Regions from separate parts of the Lysinibacillus sp. FW301-JW8 genome, predicted to be linked through region 1. Evidence: riboswitches for the same ligand, from Rfam matches in the RefSeq annotation. Region 1 holds a riboswitch; the other holds the start of a gene.

Region 1 (9,278 bases):
ACCTCGCCTTTGCGTAAAATGCGAGAATTGGCTTTTGAAATTTCAAAGGGGAATTTTGAAGCGAAAATGCCAACAACACAAAATGATGAAATCGGTCAGCTTGCTGTTGCCTTTAATCAAATGGGGCGACAATTAAAGCATAATCTAGAAGTAATCAATCAGGAAAATGAACAGCTTTCTAATATTTTGACATCGATGACAGATGCAGTCATTACGTTTAATCGAGATCGTACAATATTATTAAGTAACCCACCAGCAGAGCGTTTAATGCAAAAATGGTTTGTTAATAAAGGCTCTCAAAGTGCGAAGCCAATTCCACCAGAGTTATATCATATGCTGGACCATGTACTAATGTTTGAGGATAAACTGGAAGAAGAAATTGAGATGGATGGAAATTATTATACCTTTACAATTAGCCCCCTATACAGTGGGGAATTAATACGTGGAGCAGTTGCTGTTATTCGTGATATGACAGAGCAGCATCGCTTAGAAAAGCTGCGTTCAGATTTCATAGCCAATGTATCCCATGAGCTTAGAACGCCAATTTCAATGCTTCAGGGCTATTCAGAGGCCTTAATGGATGATGATTTTATTCAGGATCAGGAAGAACGTAACGAAATAACAAAAATTATCTATGATGAATCGAAGCGAATGGGACGTCTAGTAACAGATTTATTAGATTTAGCTCGTATGGAATCGGGGCATATGACGCTTTATAAGGATGCCCTCCCAATTAATTCTACATTCGAACGGATAACACAAAAATTTGCTCAGGTTGCTAAAGAGAAACATGTTCGTCTAGTATTTGATAGTGAATTCAATGAGGAAGCTAGGATAAGTATTGACGAGGATCGGATTGAACAAGTGTTAACAAATTTAGTTGACAATGCACTCCGTCATACGGATGAAGGGTCAGTTACTGTCAAAATTGAGCAGGAGCCGACCTTCGCAAAAATATCTGTTCAGGATACAGGACATGGCATTCCAAATGAGGACTTACCTTATGTTTTTGAACGTTTTTATAAAGCTGACAAAGCCCGGACGCGTTCTAAAGGCGGAACTGGCCTAGGTTTAGCTATTGCTAGAAATATTGTAAAGGCACATTCAGGGACTATTATGGTTGACAGTGTGCTGAAAGAAGGTACTACCTTTACGTTTTATTTACCTTTCGAATAATTAATATCATTGCTACTTTAGTGGTATTAATTGGCTGTAACTTCTATAAACATGAAGACGACAAATATTATAGAACGGGGGTGGAGTGCATTGAATGACTCCGTGTTCCATCGACTATACGATGCATACCATCAAGACGTGTTCCAGTTTCTTATTTATTTAGTAAAAAACCGTATACTTGCTGAAGATTTAGCGCACGAGGTTTATGTACGAGTATTGCGCTCATACGATCAATTTGCAGGAAATAGCAGTGAAAAGACATGGCTATTTGCCATTGCTAAAAATGTCGCAATCGATCACTTTCGGAAGCAGGCAGTACGCCAAAAGCATTCACTTGACTTTTTTGACTGGGAAACGGAACAACTCCATTCAAACACACCATCACCGGAAGATATGCTGGAGGCAAGTGATGAATTTATGCAGGTAGAGTCAGCACTTGAAAACTGTACAGGAGACCAAAAGATGGTCATTATTATGCGCTACTTTCAAGATTTATCGATTGCAGAAACAGCACAAATACTAGATTGGACAGAAGCAAAGGTAAAAACAACACAGCATCGTGCCATCAAATTTTTAAGGCAACAGCTACAACAGGTTAGAGAACAGGAGGCGAAACGGCAATGACACATAACCAGTTTGATGATGACCAGCTAGAACATGTATTGAACAATGCCCCTAAGCTTTCTGACCGCCGTTCTAAAGATGAAATATTAAATCGATTATTGGCAGATGCTCGCTTGCAGGATAATGTTCATTTGCAAGAAGCCATCCAGCAGCCATTAGACGAAGAAGTGTCAGCGCAAGAACAACAGCAAAGTATAGAGACAGAAACAACAAAGCGCAAAATCCGTAAATGGCCCATTCTTATGAGTGTTGCTGCTGTTTTCGCATTAACAATAGGTGTAGGCTCTAAGTTTATGAATAATAATGATTCCAAGATAGATCAGGCGACTGCCCCTGACATTGCTCCGTATTCTACTATGCAAGACGGGCCAGCTGCAAAAACTGCTGAAAATTTTGATAATTATCTGGATTCGAGCATTGTTGCAGAACATGCTAAATTTATGTCTCTACGTACCTCTGTGTACGAGGAAGACTTAACGGATGCCGTTGTCTTTCGTATTGGTTTGGCAAGTCGTGATGTAGAAAGCGTACCAATGACGTATATTATTCCCAATGAGCGGGTTGAAGCGGATTTTGGGAAAGAAAAACCTTCTACATTACAAATGTATAAAAAGTATGCACCACAAATTGAAGAGAAAGCAAAAGGCTTTACTAACTACCATCCATATCAAGGTGAATTGAAGGAAAAAGATGATAAGCTGATTCATGTATTACCCGAGAAAAATGATTATGATGTAGCCTCTGCACCCGTAAATGAATATAAGGGAACCTTGCAGGATACATTTTCAGACTCAGAGTATACAGAGGTCGAGTTTGAAAATGCAGATGGCACACCATACGAGTTTTCTCAAGAGGGAGAGCCGAGTAAGGCTATGTCATTAACAGGTCCAAGTCATTTTAATTATTATTTATATAAAGACCAGGATAATGGGGCGGAGTATTTATCTCCCGATTTTCGTCAAACTTTTCCCTCGGTAACAGAAGCGATTACGGTTATGCGCAATAAAAATGATGATGTTTATGTTCCTGTCGTTCCAGAAAATGTGACTTATACTGTACAGGAGGTTGCAGAGGGTGTTGTTGTTACCTTTAATGCTCCTCTTGATTTAACGACAATGGAGCCAGCTCGAGCAACACAATTAATCGAAGCAATGATGCTAACGGCTGCAAGCTTTGATAAACAATTACGCTTAGATAATGTAGTTCAGGAAAGCTGGGAAGGCTTTGATTTAAAAAATTTCTTGCCCAAGCCTGTAGGCGCAAATAAGCAGTATATGGATACGCCATAGCAACTTTACGGCGATAGTTTAAGGAGTATTCTCGTACATCAACTGTGGCGAGAATACTCCTTCTTGTTTCTATGGCGATAAACCAACTAACTGTCCATAAAACATACAAATCTAATAGGATTTTTTAAGCAGAACTATTTACTTTTTCTAAATAATTCATTATAGTAAAGCTGTAGAACAAAAATAAAATATTGATTCATCTTCGGGGCAGGGTGAAAATCCCGACCGGCGGTAATAGAGCTGTAAATCGCTAATGTGAAAGACATTAGCTCGAATGATTTACTAAAGACTCTTCAGCCCGCGACCTGTGCAAAATTTTTTGCATGGCTGACTTGGTGCGATTCCAAGGCCGACAGTTAGAGTCTGGATGGGAGAAGATGGAGGTACGATCGTCATTCGTTATTTTAAATTAGCTTTGAACGAGCGTTTTTTCAACATGGCTTTAAAGCCCGCTCGAAAATTGCTGTTTAATGGCGTTTATTAATCATGCCTATTCTCCCTTATGCCAACAATGCATAAGGGTTTTTTCATGAATAACATTTGATTAGATCGTAACCTTTCTTCTTGCGAGATTGAATCAGCAAAGAGGAGAGAATTTTCAATGAAGAAAAATGTTAAACTTCAATCGTTTATTACGATTGGCATGCTGAGCAGTATTTCGTTTTTATTAATGCTATTTAATTTCCCAATTCCACCATTCCCAGCGTTTTTGGAAGTGGATTTCAGTGATATGCCTGCATTACTAGCAGCCATAACAATGGGACCTGTAGCGGGGATTCTAGTAGAGTTATTTAAAAATGTATTGGATTGGATTTTCTCAGGCACGCCAACAGGAGTACCAGTAGGACATATCGCTAACTTCACGACAGGTATTTTATTTATTTTACCAGTATCCTTTATTTTTAAGCGTTTTAAAAACATTGGTGGTCTTATTGGAGGCTTAGCAGCAGGAACAATCGTTATGGCGGTTGGTATGAGTGTTCTTAACTATGCTGTATTTTTACCAATGTACACGTACTTTTTAGGGATGGAGCCTGTTGTAGGAGATTCATTATATAAAATGATTGTGGCTGGAATCTTGCCATTTAATATTGTTAAAGGTATTTTATTAACTGTTATCATGGCCTTATTATTTACAACTATGCGCAAATGGATAGATCGTCAGCGTAATATGTATTTAACGAAATAAGATTATATGAAACCTCGAGTGTGATTTGATATGCTCGAGGTTTTTTTATGGATTGAACGCTTGAATCAATAGATAGATTTGTCAACGGAACTTAATCTAGTCGAGCCTAGTGTTTTCATGTAGAATAAGAAAGAGTTTAGAAATGCTAGAGGAGTTTGAAGAGATGAGTGAAAAAAAGGCACAATGGTCTAGTAAACTAGGCTTTATTTTAGCATCAGCAGGAGCGGCAATCGGATTAGGGGCGATTTGGAAGCTTCCATATGTTACTGGTCAAAGTGGCGGTGGAGCATTTTTCCTAATCTTTGTTCTATTTACATTGTTAATTGGTTTACCAATGCTATTATCAGAATATATTTTAGGACGTGGCACCCAATCTGAGGCGGTCACTGCATATAAAAAAATTGCACCGACGAAAAGGGGCTGGGCATGGATTGGCCGCATGGGTGTACTGGGTTGTTTTTTATTATTAACTTTTTATAGTGTTGTGGGCGGTTGGATTTTTATTTATAGCGGTCTTGGTGTGGCTGGTACTGTTATTGATCCTGCTAATGATCCTAGTGAGCTATTTGAAAAGATTATTGGTACGCCTTGGATTACATTGCTAGGTTTAGGGTTATTTACGCTAGCGAATGTACTAGTGATATCTCTTGGAGTGCAAAATGGTATAGAAAAGGCTAATAAGTTTATGATGCCATTATTATTTATGATGTTTATAGTACTTGTTGTCCGAGCAGTAACATTAGACGGAGCGATGGAGGGTGTGAAATTTTTCTTATGGCCAGACTTCTCTAATATTACTGGAAGGGCTTTATTAGAAGCTTTAGGCCAATCCTTCTTTGGCTTAGCAGTAGGGTTTTCTTGTCTAGTGACCTACAGCTCTTATTTAAAAAAGGATGTGAGCTTACCTAACTCGGCGGGCTCGGTTGTACTTTTAACTGTACTTGTATCGTTTTTAGCAGGATTAGCGATTTTTCCTGTTGTATTTGCCTTTGATTTAGAGCCTGCATCTGGACCAGGCTTACTATTTATGGTGCTGCCTACAGCATTTAGCCAAATGCCATTGGGTGAAGTGTTCTTAGCGATGTTTTTATTACTATTTTTATTCGCAACATTAACATCTTCCTTCAGTTTATACGAAATTATTGTAGCGGCATTTATAGAAAAGGGGCGAGTGTCTCGCTCAGCATTGACACTGTTATTAGGTGTAATAGTCTTTATTGCTGCAATTCCAGCAGCATTGTCTTCTAGTACCTTAGCAGATGTATCATTCTTTGGGAAAACAATTTTTGATACGACAGATTTTTTAGTATCGAATTTAATGCTTCCGTTAGGAAATTTATTGATAGCTTTCTTTATTGCGCATGTAGCTGATAAAGAATTTGTGAGGAAGGAATTACTGATGGGAAGCCAAATGGGACAGGGGTATTATTCTACATATCGACTATTAATGTTAATTGTAGTACCTATAGTCATTCTTGTTGTTTTATTAAATATGCTTTTACAATATTAAAAAGCAGGGTGTATTCTATTTTACAGGAATACACCCTATTTTTTTATGAATAAAAGAACGTTAGCCTAAAACCTTCGCATTCTACGAAAACGGCTAACTGACCTGCCTCGTGCCGCTGCCGCTTTGCTTTCACGAAAAAAACATTTGCAGGTCTGGGCACAATTCAGAATCCGGACGCAATTACGCCAAGGCGAAATTGATAATGGGGGCAACGATAGGGTTAATATTCGTTAAGTGATAATTCTCCTAGCCAATCTTCTTTGATAATCTTTTTTGCTTGCTCTTCGCTGTTTGTAATAGGAAAAACTTTATCTACCTGCGAAATAGCGAATAAGTTGCGGATGAAATCATCGACGACAATAATGGCGATTTTCTTTTCTTTTATTGATATTTTTTTGGCAAAGTTAACGATCATACCAAAGCCGGTACTATCGATATTTGTTACCTTTTGCATATCGATAATATATCCATGCTTTGTTTCTAAATTTAGTGATTGAAGATCTTTTTTTATATCCTCAATCAGACCGTATTCTAAATCGCCAGTAAACGCAATTAAGATATAATCAGCCTTTGTGCCAATATCCATCGCAATTTTCTTCTGATTCATACTATAGCGCCTCCATTTTCCTTTTCATGTTTATGGATTAATTTATACTTGGCATTTCCATGATATGTGCCTGATAAGAGTGAAAGCTTTCCAAAGACTTTTTGAGCCTCCTCATCCGCTTTTTTCATTGTGGGAGTCGCCGTGTATTCATAATTGTTTTAATAAACTCCCATTGTATCTATAACACATCGTATCATGTTTATCCTTAATTAAAACTTAAATTTATTGACTTCGTTTTGTAATTTATCTGAAATTGTTGCTAATTCATCTGAGTTTTGTGTTATCTCTGCCACGGTAGCATATTGTTCCTCAGATGTAGCGGCGATTTCCTCTGTTGCAGCTGCAGAGTCTTCGATGATACGAGAAATGTCTTGAATAGCTTGTTGAACACCTAAGGAGTTGTCATTGACATGGGTAAATGCCATCTTCATTTGTTCAACACCTTTTTCTGTTTCCACAACTTTCTCCACGATCTCTTTTAAAGCGGTTCCTCCTTTGTTGATAATTGTTACTTGCTCCTCTACCGCAAGCAGATTACTTTCCATTGTGCGAACTGTTACTGACGTTTCAGCCTGAATATCATTAATGAGATTTGTAATTTGTCCAGATGCCATGCTTGATTGCTCAGCAAGCTGACGTACCTCTGAGGCAACAACCGCAAAGCCTTTTCCTTGATCACCTGCGCGTGCGGCTTCAATAGCTGCATTAAGGGCAAGTAAATTTGTTTGCTCTGCAATACCTGTAATCACCGTGATAATACCACCAATTTCTTCAGAGCGTTTGCCTAGTTTTTGAATAGAGTCCGTTGCATAAGACACTGTTTGCGTTACAGCACTTAAATGCTTGATGGCTTCATTAATCGCTTCTTCTCCTTTACGTGCAATATTCGATGATTCTATGGCACTAGTCAAAGTCATTTCCGCCTTTTTCAAACTACTCGATACTTCTTCAATTGTTTTTTGCATCATCGATACAATTTGCTCAGCTTGATCGGATTGTGTTGTTGTTCCAACTGCGATTTCATTCATCGTTAATGCAATTTGGTTAGAAGCCTCGCTAGTCTGGTGTGATGATTCTGCTAATGAGTGGGAGGAGTTAGCCACCTGGTTAGCGCTGCCAGCCACAATTGTTATTGTTTCAGTTAAGCGATCTTTCATATTACTAAATGCTTGTGCTAAATCCGTAATCTCATCTTTGCCTTTAGGATTTAATAATTTTACATTCAAATTTAAATCTGCAAGCTCTTGGGCATTTGAGCTTAGGATATTGATTGGATTAATGATTTGTCGTTGTAAAAACCAACTAATACCGACAATCAATAGAATAGCAATCCCTAAAGAAACTGCTACATTTTCAAGGGCTGATTTTGTTGCAATGCTTATATAAGGAGCTGTTGGAACGGCTGTTGCCCATACACCTATTACATCTCCTTTGCTATCTAAAATAGGGTCATAGGCTGCCTGATGCATGTTTCCTAAAACACTTGCCGAACCAATAAAGCGCTTTTTTTCTCCTAATACAACAGTGGCGACTTCGTCAGATACTTTAGTATTTAAGGCACGCTGTCCGTTTTCGACAATATTGGTACTAATTCGTGAATCATTTTGGAAAATTGATACGGCATTACCGTTTGTTAGCTCTCCAACTTTATCAGCAATGTCAAAATTCTCAACCATGTTGACATCGCCTTTATATAATTGATTATTTTTGATGGACCAATCTCCAGGGAATTTTGCGTTTAAATATTCATAGCTTACTTGAATATCTGATAGAAGCTTAGTATTTGCACTTTCTAAAAGATTCTTTTTCGCAACATAATAATTAATTCCTGCTAAAAGTGAAGTAAGAAGTAAAATACAACTAAAGATTAGCAGGCTTATTTTTTTTCGGATTGTCAGTTTCATTAAAACTCCTCCAATTATACTTTATAGGTGTGTTGTTGAACCTTATTTCACGTTATGATTTAAGTTGCTCGTTTTCATGAGCTAAGTAGAGTTGATATATATTTAAAGATTCATCAAAACCCTCTATTTTCATTTATATATATTCTTTTTGAGATACCAACTAAAAATTTTGTTTCAGAAATATGTTCAAACCAAATATCGTCAACCATATTTTTAACAAAAAATAAACCACGCCCACGATCTGAAAAATCAAGTTCATTTAAATCGTATTGAAGAACTTTACTCCAATCATTCTCAGCAATCCCTTTTGCTTCATCTGTAACGGTTACTTTTATTTCTTCATCGGATTGGCATACATGTATTTGAATTTCCTTTTCTGAGCATGCATCGATTTTTCCCATTGCTTCAACAGCATTTATAACTAATTCATGTACAACAAAGCGTAATTCTTTTTTATAAGGTAGATTATACACGTTTGCATAATTTTCCATAACTTGATCTACGAATGCTATTGCTTGTGTATCAGGATTTACATTGAGCGTGAATTCCATCACCAATCACCTACCCTGTAATGTAATTGTTATTGAAACTACTGTTATATCATCACTGTGATCATTTTCTAATAAATTGTACTTTTGAGAAAATTTTTGTAAGGCATAGCTATTTTCTTGTGAGGCATAGGAATGGAAAAAATCCATATCAATATTGTGTTGTTTATTTAATGTCAATAATCCATCCGTATAAAGTATAATACGATGCCAGCCGGATAAAGGAATTGTTTTTTTAGTGATTGGAATGGTAGGGAATAGTCCAAGAATAGGTGTGTTTGCTTGAAGAAATACTGTCTCTCCGTACTTTCCAAATAAAAAACCAGCTGGATGGGCTGCATTCACATAGTGTAATGTTCCACTTTTTGTATCAATAAGTATGTAGATAGCCGTCATTAAAAAACGGTCCATATCTTCATCAGAAAAAAGCT
Region 2 (9,278 bases), on a different contig from region 1:
TGCTGGTGTAATAATGGCATAGGTGACACCATCCACCATTATTACAATTCTACCATTGATTAAGGCCTGTACAGCAAAATCAGGACGACCTGTGTAATCATGTCTAGGAAGAATTTTTGCGCTTTGCTCAATTCTCTCCATTAAAATATCGCCACTAAACACAATATCCGTATCTACTTTTTGAAGATGTACTTTGATGTCCTCTAGCATTTCTTTATTAACAATATCATCCATATAAAGGATTGCTACAGATGTTTTAGAACGCTTGCCGATTTCATATGTTTCAACACTTAATGAATTTGTAGGTAATCGTTTTCGTAATAAAGCAATATTAATATCGATATCCTCAATAAAATCGTCTCTTGGACCCTTTATGACTAATTCAAGGGATGTTTCTCTAGGCTCTCGGTTTGGCTTTTTAGGAATATAACTTGTAAATAATAATTGTGCATCTTCAAAATACAGCAGCACATGTCCTTTATAGAGTTTTGTAATGACTTCCTCTTTTTCTGAGATTTTGTTCAAATGAGGAATGTGTAGATGCTTTATAATATCTTCCGCTAATAATTCACCTGAAGTCTTTTCAAGCATCGATTGGAGCTCTTGAACAATAACGCTTTGTAGTAATTGTTCATTAATCATTGCATCACAATAAATAACATGTACTGTATGTTGCTGCATTGTATACCTTTGAAAAATCACATCAGCAGAGCGTTGAAATAATGCCTTCAAAGTTTGCAAATTTACGATTTGTTCCATTGAATATTCCTCATCTCCTACTGATTCAGCTCCAGATTCGTACATGCATCAATACACTTACACAATATTTTCCCCATGCTTGTTTAAAATATTCAGGTTTTAGGAGGATAAGATACTTTAAATGAATAATTTCAATTAAATAAAATCAAACTATGTTTTAGCCAATCATTCTCTTTAAATTCGCCATTTCAATAGCAGACATTGCAGAATCATAGCCTTTATTACCTGATTTTGTACCAGCACGTTCAATGGCTTGCTCAATATTTTCAGTTGTCACAATGCCAAAAATAACTGGCACATTTGTTGTTAATGATACATTGGCAATTCCTTTTGCTGATTCATTGCATACATAGTCATAATGTGTTGTAGAGCCACGAATCACTGTCCCTAAACCAATAATGGCATCATATTTCTTTGTTTCTGCCAGTTGTTTTGAAATAAATGGAACCTCAAATGCACCAGGAACCCATGCTACATCAATAGAGTCCTCAGCTACACCGTGACGCTTTAAACCATCGAGTGCTCCATCTAATAATTTACTTGTAATAAATTCATTGAATCGACCTACTACGATAGCAATTTTTAAGTCTGTACCAATTAATTGTGCTTCAAATGTTTTACCCATATCTAAATTCTCCTCTTTTAAATTGTAATTTTGTGATTTTGCTGACGATATAACACTAATTCTTCAATTGAAATTATTTTTAGCTGATGATGCGTTGCATAGCTGATCAATTCATCGAAGCGTAGCATTTTGCCATCGTTCCCCATAATTTCACAAATAATGCCTGCGGGAATACTGTGACAAAGCTTTGCTAAATCAGTGGTTGCTTCGGTGTGACCTCTACGCTCTAACACACCATTCTCCTTTGCGATTAGCGGAAATACATGACCAGGTCTACGAAAATCCTCTGCCTTTGCTTGTGGTTCAATCATTTTTTTTATTGTCATTGCTCGTTCGAAGGCGCTAATTCCTGTTGTTGTATCCATATGATCAATGCTAACTGTAAATGCTGTTTGATGATTGTCTGTATTGTTACTTACCATAGGTTGTAAGGCTAATTTTTGTGCGAGCTGCTGTGTAATCGGTGTGCAGATAAGGCCTCTTCCATATGTCGCCATAAAGTTTATCGTTTCAGGCGTCATATGCTCTGCTAAAGCCAGTAAATCTCCTTCATTTTCTCGATCCTCATCGTCTACTACAATAATCATCTTGCCCTGTTTTAAATCCTCTATTGCTTCTTCAATTGTGTGTAGCAATATTGGCACCTCCTTACCATTCATCGTTTAAAATCCGTTTTGTGCTAAAAAATCTCTCGTAATAGCTGGCACTTCCTGATTACGCTTTAGCTGGTGTAAAATGTATTTTCCAACTAAATCCGTTTCAATATTAACGGGAGCACCTATTTTCTTCATACCTAAAAGAGTTTCCTTATACGTGTGTGGTATTAGTGATACTGTGACACTTTTTTGCTCAACATGAAAAAGTGTTAAGCTCGTACCATCAATTGTAATAGAGCCTTTTGGTATACAGTTGTTTATTAATTCCTCGGATAGCTCAATATCAATATAAACTGCGTTTGCTAATGGTCGCTTACGTACTATTTTTCCTACTCCATCAACATGCCCAGATACAAAATGACCACCGAATCGTCCATTCGCAGGCATGGCGCGCTCTAAGTTAACTGGATCTCCTACAGCAAGCTGCTGCAAATTAGTTGCCTTCACCGTTTCTGGCATGACATCCATTGTCAGCTCTCGATCAGTAAAGTTTGTCACTGTTAAACAAACACCATTGACCGCTATACTGTCTCCGAGCTTTACATCCTCCACCATTTTTGCTGAAAGAACCGTTATTTTCATACTTTGCTGATCGATTTGCAAGGTTTTCATTGTACCAATATCCTCAACAATCCCTGTAAACATTTTTCCACCTGCTTTCTTTCTACGCGTTAAAGGCTCTATCCATCGGTTTTGTGATTCTATGCATCAGTTTTTGGGGTCAATCCATCACTTTTCTATTTCTATTCATCACTTTCAGCATTCTATCCCACTAACAAACAAAAACCCCTTCATCGTTTTGAAAGGGGTTTGGGAGTTCATATAAATAAGACGTCAACAAATAAACCTTTTGGATACTCTATTTTTTCCATAGGCTGTCATCTCATCGTTCTTCTCCCATCCAGACTATCACTGTCGGTTTTGGATTTGCACCAAATCAGCTTTCGCTCACGGACTTTGAATTGCTTCATCACCGCCGATTGGGAATTTCACCCTACCCCGAAGAACATTTCGCTATTTAATTTATTCGCTAAATAAAAAAACCTCCCAATCTCAACGACGGGAAGTTAACATAAAAGCATAATCAAATAAACCTTATAAATTCATACGAATTTAAAAAGTTTGCACTTTTACCCTTCTCCCATCCAGACTATCACTGTCGGTTTTGGATTTGCACCAAATCAGCTTTCGCTCACGGACTTTGAATTACTTCATCACCGCCGATTGGGAATTTCACCCTACCCTGAAGGATTTTATTTAGCTTATTCTTTACGATAACACTATTTTATAATATTATCCATACAATTGTTTATAAAAATTGTTCTTTTATCAAGTATGTCTTCATTAAACAGTTCTGCTACATTCAACTCCTCGATTTTCTCACAGCCGATTTGACCTCAAAAATTGTTCTGATTGAAGTTCAATTTCGCCTTGGCGTAATTGTTGCTGTCGCCTCGCTTTCGCATAGAAAATGAATGAAGATAAAATAATTGGAAAAATCACCCTTCATTTGAATTACTTTTGTTTTACAAATTAATCGACTACAACTTTAAAATTACTTACGTTTCCGTCATAATGCCACAATTGACATGCAGTACCTGACCCGTAACAAAAGAAGAATCATCAGAAGCTAAATAAATATAGGTAGGTGCAAGTTCAAATGGTTGCCCAGCTCGTTTCATCGGGGTTTCTAAGCCCATTGTTTTGACATATTCTGCGGAATAGCTAGAGACAATTAGTGGGGTCCAGATCGGTCCAGGGGCAACTGCATTCACTCGTATTCCCTTACTCGCTAATTGCAAGGATAATGATCTAGTGAATGAAACAATCGCTCCTTTTGTAGAAGAATAATCGACAAGTAACGGGGCTCCAGCGTAAGCAGTCACGGAAGCGGTGGAAATAATTGCCTCACCCTGCTTCATATAAGGTAATCCTGCCTTTGTCATATAAAAATGAGGGAAAATATTGGTTTCATAGGTATCATTCAATTGTTCTTTTGAGATATCTAAAAAGCTTTGCTGCGGGAATTGTACACCTTGATTTAAAATAAGTATGTCTTGCTTACCGTAACACTCAATCGTTTTTCTTACTGCTTCCTTAGAAAACTCGGGATGACGTAAATCCCCTTCAATTAATAGAATGGATTGCCCATATACCTCCACCATTTGCTTCGTTGCTTCTGCATCAGGTCATTCATGTGGCATATAGGTAATAGCCATCTGGGCTCCTTCCTTTGCAAATCCGATTGCAACCGCACGACCAATTCCACTATCTCCCCCAGTAATTATAGCGATTTTCCCATTTAATTTTCCGATTCCTTTATATGCCGGGTTGTCAGAAATAGGAACTGGCCGCATAACATATTCTAGCCCTGGCTGAACATCTTGATGCTGTGGTGGGAATGTAATGGGAACTTGCTTGCACTTTGTTTCATATCCAATATAAGGATATTTCGGAATCACATTGTAACCTCCTTCCAATATGGAAACTACACGATTCGATATGATTAGATATATGTTGCTAATGCTAGGAAAAGACATACAGCACGACACAACCTCTCAATTAACCATAAACAGTAAAAATGAAATCAATTTGCGGTTCACTTGACAATAAAAAATCACAGTGATATCGTGAGTCATTATTTATAGCGTCCCTTTCAACGGAGGTTTTACTGTTGCATAACCTAGTGAAAATAAGAAAGTATAAACAAATTGTATTTTATGTTCTATTAGCATTTTGCTTCATCGCCTCTGTATTTTTTGTTAATAATAACGAAGCCTTTTATCAACGCCCTATTGCAGAAGTGATTAAAATACATGTGATAGATTCAACGCCTGTAACAGATATGTATAATAATAAGGATTATGTATATACACAGCATATTACTGCTGTCTTAAAAAATGGACAAGAAAAAGGTCAGATTATCAAATTAAAAAATAACTATTCTACCTCTGGGGCATTCGATCAAGAATATCATACCGGAAATAACTTGTTTGTTACCATTAAAGAAAGCAAGGACAAGAATGGAGATTTAACAGGTACAATCTTAGACGTGAAGCGTGATCAATTCGTTTTAATGATAACGTGGGTGTTTATTTTTGCATTGCTAATAGTTGGCAGGAAGCAAGGGTTGTTTTCAATTATAAGTTTAATGGTGAATGCTCTTGTTTTATCATATTCCTTAGATTTATACGTAAAGCATTCAAATATAAGCTTGTTACTCATCAGCGGGGTCTGTGTTCTTTTATTTACAGTTATTTCTTTAATTCTCATTAACGGCTTTAATGAAAAAACTTATGCAGCAATTGTTGCAACACTTTTAGGAACCTTTATTTCTGTATTGATTAGCGCTTTAGTTCTATGGATTACATCCGAGAATGGGCTTCGATATGAAGAAATGCAATTTCTAACACGACCTTATCGAGTGATTTTTATGGCTGGGTTATTTATTGGGGCACTAGGAGCTGTAATGGATGTCTCTATTACAATGTCTTCTTCAATTTTTGCCTTATTTAATCAAAATCAAAATATTTCTAATCAAGCACTGAAAACCTCTGGGATGGATATCGGAAAAGACATTATGGGAACAATTACAAGTATTTTGTTTTTTGTTTATATTAGTGGTTCAATTCCTATGTTAATTTTATATTTGAAAAACTCTTATCCATTAGGACAAACACTTTCCTTGAACCTTTCATTAGAATTAACTAGGGCCCTTTCAGGTGGAATTGGTGTTGTCTTAACAATTCCCATTAGTCTATACACTTCTATTTTTTTCATTAATCGAAAGAGGGCAAAATAATGAATGTATTAGTGTGGTTAACTGCTATTTTATTCATCTTGATGATCGTTATTGGCGGAAAAAAAGGAGCACGATCTTTCCTATCTTTATTTATAAACTTTGGGGTTCTCTTTATTACTATCTTTTTAATGACTAATCCAAAAAATAGTCCAATTTTATTAACGTTGATCGCCTGTATTGTTATAAGTTGGATTAGCCTTTTTTATATTAATCAAATAAGTAGTAAAACAGTCACTGCTTTTATTTCTACGATGATAACAATCATTATTTTGTTACTTTTCATTGTATGGATAACGGATAAATCTATGCTTCAAGGATTTGGAGAGGAATCAACAGAGGAAATTAGTATATTCTCCCTTTATATTGGTGTCAATTTTGTGCAAATCAGTGCTTCGGTTATCATTATGAGTACAATTGGAGCCATTTTGGATGTTGCGATTTCAATTTCCACTTCTATGCATGAGATTCTTCATCACAATCCATTTATTAGTAAAAAGAAACTATTTACATTAGGAATGAGCATAGGAAGGGATATTTTAGGTACAGATACTAATACTCTATTTTTTGCTTTTTTCGGTGGATATTTAAGCTTGCTTATATGGTTTAAGGATCTGTCCTATTCAATTGGTGAGATCATTAATTCTAAAGTATTTAGCACTGAATTAATGATGATCTTTTGTGCAGGTATTGGGATTGCATTAATCATTCCTATTACTGCATCTGTAAATGCCTATTATTTAATAAGAAAAAAAGAAAAAACAGAAAATGCATCATAATTAATATGTACCTTTCCACCACACACATAGGATGAAAGGTACTTTTTTATTTAAAAATGAATACTATGTCTAAAAAGTTTGTCTAAGTTGCGAAATCGTATTGTGAAACATAATAAAAGTGCTTACATTAGAAAAATTTTTTTTGCTATAGTAAAAAACAGGCGAGTTAGTATTATGGAGATGTACTAACTAAAGGAAAATAATCGCTGATAATCAACATCAGGATTTAAATTTAACATCCGAATAGATTCACCAGAGGGTACAGAATTTTGCACAATTTTTTTAACTGAAAATTCTGTAATTTTATTATGTTAACTTCACTATAATCTTTTTAGCTATCGAAGGAGTTTTAGCAAGTGGATAAAGAATTAAAACAGATCGTAGCTCTTTTAGTTAATGTAATACTTTCATTAATTATGAAGAAAACACAGTAAATAAGATTTATATATGCAAAACCAAAGACTTTTATTTGAAGTTCTTTGGTTTTTTGTATGTTAAGTAAGGCATTTTTCTGCTTTCTCCAAAATAAAGCTTTTCATTATTCAATAGGAGCATTTTCCGATACAATATTTACCACAGCGATGTCCATTTTGCATTTGTACATAATTGAAAAAATTACTTTCCTAGGGTCATTTACCACCACCTGCTTCATATGCTATAGAATCTTGTTATTATACTTTAAATCGGATTTCTTAGGTACGTAACATTTTCAAGGACTAAGCGTCTATACAACTAGAACATAAAGGAGAACATTTTCAATGAAATATATCATCTTTGATTTTGATGGCACATTGGCTGATTCTACGGCTGTATTTGCATCAGCTTGGAATACACTTGCACAAAAATATAAATTTAAAGGAATAGAGTTAAAGGAAATTGAATCATTGAAAAAATTATCCATAGCGGAGCGCAGTAAATTATTTGATTTTCCAATGTATAAATTACCCATGATTTTACCTCAATTTTATCGTCTATACCGACAGTCCTTAAATGAGGTTCATCTTTATGAGGGAATCAAGGATGTGCTGATGGAAATTGATAAAAGAGGCTATAAAATCCTTATTATTTCGTCCAATTCCCAGGAGAATATTTTAGAATTTCTAAAAATGAATGATATTCATTGTGTATCAAATGTACTTTGCTCAAATCGTATTTTTGGGAAGGATAAAGTGCTGAAGAAATTTTTAAAGGACTCCAGCAGTACTGCATCAGACGTTTTATATATAGGGGATGAACAAAGAGATATTGTAGCATGTAAAAAAGTCGGGGTACCAATTATTTGGGTTTCTTGGGGATATGATTCTATTGAGGTAATTCAACAGGAAGAGCCTGAATATAAAATAACTGCTCCAAAGGAAATTTTAGAAATTATTTAATCAAAGAGGGGTATAGCCATAAAATAGAAAGGCTATACCCCTCTTTTTAATTCTTCACTTCACTAATGTGCATTAATTTTTCTGCTGTGCTATTAACACCTTTATAGGCATCTGTTAATTCATACATACTCGCTGAAAACTGTTGAGTAAATGCTGCAATTTGATTTGCTGATTCGTTTACTTGATCTATGGCTTGTTTAATACTCTCTAATTGGTTTGTAATGCTATTCGCACTTTCGGTACTGCTTTGAGACATTTTTTGAATCTCAGTGGCAACTACTGCAAAGCCACGTCCATGCTCACCAGAACGAGCTGCCTCGATGGATGCATTTAATCCAAGAATTTTTGATTTCATAGCTAAATCTTTAACTAAATCTACAATGGCATTAATTTGTTGAATATCACCAGTCATGGACTCTGAGAACTTAGATAGTTCCTCTAATCGATTGGAAACATCTACACTTGCCTTTGCTAATTCTTCATTCGTCGCAGTCATTTCTTCCACTGAGCTCGATAGCTCTGTTGCTAGTAAACGCATATGGTCCATTTTTTCATTTGAAAGGATCGCACTGATAACACCGATTACTTGTCCACCTTCAAAAATAGGCTGTGCAGATGCAATATAGGCCATGCCAAAATCCTCAGCACTTCGCTCTTCTCGGATAAATCTACCTGAGCTAAGTGCCTTTTCAGTTGTTGTTCCACGATATTTACCTACAGGATCACCGACACCAACCTTTAAATCCACTTGTTTTCCTGGCTTGTAGGCAAGGACTCTCTCTGTATCTGCAACAATTATACAAGCATCTTCTGGATAGGTTACCTGGTAAAAATCGATTGAGTCTATTGCTGCCTGTAGCTTTGCATGCATTGTCTTTTCCCCTTCCCCATTTACACGATAAAGGTTCATCCATCATATGAGGTGCATTTTCTGTTTAAGAGCTCTTTATAAGGTAATTAAAAGTGTCAAAATATTTTTTTCAGAATCAAAATATTCCCAACCATATACACTGCATTAGCCTATAAGGATGAACCATCATTATACTGAAATACCTCAATTTAACTATAGCATGACACATTTAAAAAGACACCCCTTGAGCAGAGGTGTCTTTAGCATTAATTATGTTTATTTCAATAATTCTACATATTTTTTTGCTGTCCTTATCTCCACAGTTAAAAAATTTTCCCCGTAAATAGATTTGATTAAAAACGGTACGTCACTTGTGTTGTGAAACCTAAAATCTAAGCCTCCATAGGATACCGTAGCATCCCTTCCCTTTGGAA

The links. A riboswitch is a leader RNA that binds a small molecule or an ion and turns the genes downstream of it on or off. The one in region 1 is predicted to bind FMN.
Region 2: linked by a shared signal. The riboswitch ahead of ribE (riboflavin synthase) and the one ahead of AC3WOM_RS08350 (ECF transporter S component) in region 1 are both predicted to bind FMN.

What each region holds. Positions count from the first base shown of each region.
Region 1 covers NZ_JBYTBB010000015.1:7,949-17,226, reverse strand. The annotation lists gene AC3WOM_RS08365 (ATP-binding protein) at 1-1,176, shown strand, start outside; gene sigX (RNA polymerase sigma factor SigX) at 1,267-1,800, shown strand; gene AC3WOM_RS08355 (RNA polymerase subunit sigma) at 1,797-3,089, shown strand; FMN riboswitch at 3,284-3,472, shown strand; gene AC3WOM_RS08350 (ECF transporter S component) at 3,691-4,278, shown strand; gene AC3WOM_RS08345 (sodium-dependent transporter) at 4,442-5,788, shown strand; gene AC3WOM_RS08340 (STAS domain-containing protein) at 6,009-6,395, opposite strand; gene AC3WOM_RS08335 (methyl-accepting chemotaxis protein) at 6,605-8,299, opposite strand; gene AC3WOM_RS08330 (ATP-binding protein) at 8,413-8,850, opposite strand; gene AC3WOM_RS08325 (SpoIIE family protein phosphatase) at 8,857-9,278, opposite strand, start outside.
Region 2 covers NZ_JBYTBB010000004.1:82,339-91,616, reverse strand. The annotation lists gene AC3WOM_RS03015 (spore germination protein) at 1-759, opposite strand, end outside; gene ribH (6,7-dimethyl-8-ribityllumazine synthase) at 917-1,384, opposite strand; gene ribB (3,4-dihydroxy-2-butanone-4-phosphate synthase) at 1,402-2,019, opposite strand; gene ribE (riboflavin synthase) at 2,047-2,685, opposite strand; FMN riboswitch at 2,926-3,051, opposite strand; FMN riboswitch at 3,170-3,295, opposite strand; partial or broken gene AC3WOM_RS02995 (SDR family oxidoreductase) at 3,600-4,502, opposite strand; gene AC3WOM_RS02990 (YibE/F family protein) at 4,715-5,842, shown strand; gene AC3WOM_RS02985 (YibE/F family protein) at 5,842-6,618, shown strand; gene AC3WOM_RS02980 (HAD hydrolase-like protein) at 7,377-7,994, shown strand; gene AC3WOM_RS02975 (methyl-accepting chemotaxis protein) at 8,041-8,865, opposite strand; gene AC3WOM_RS02970 (VanW family protein) at 9,121-9,278, opposite strand, start outside.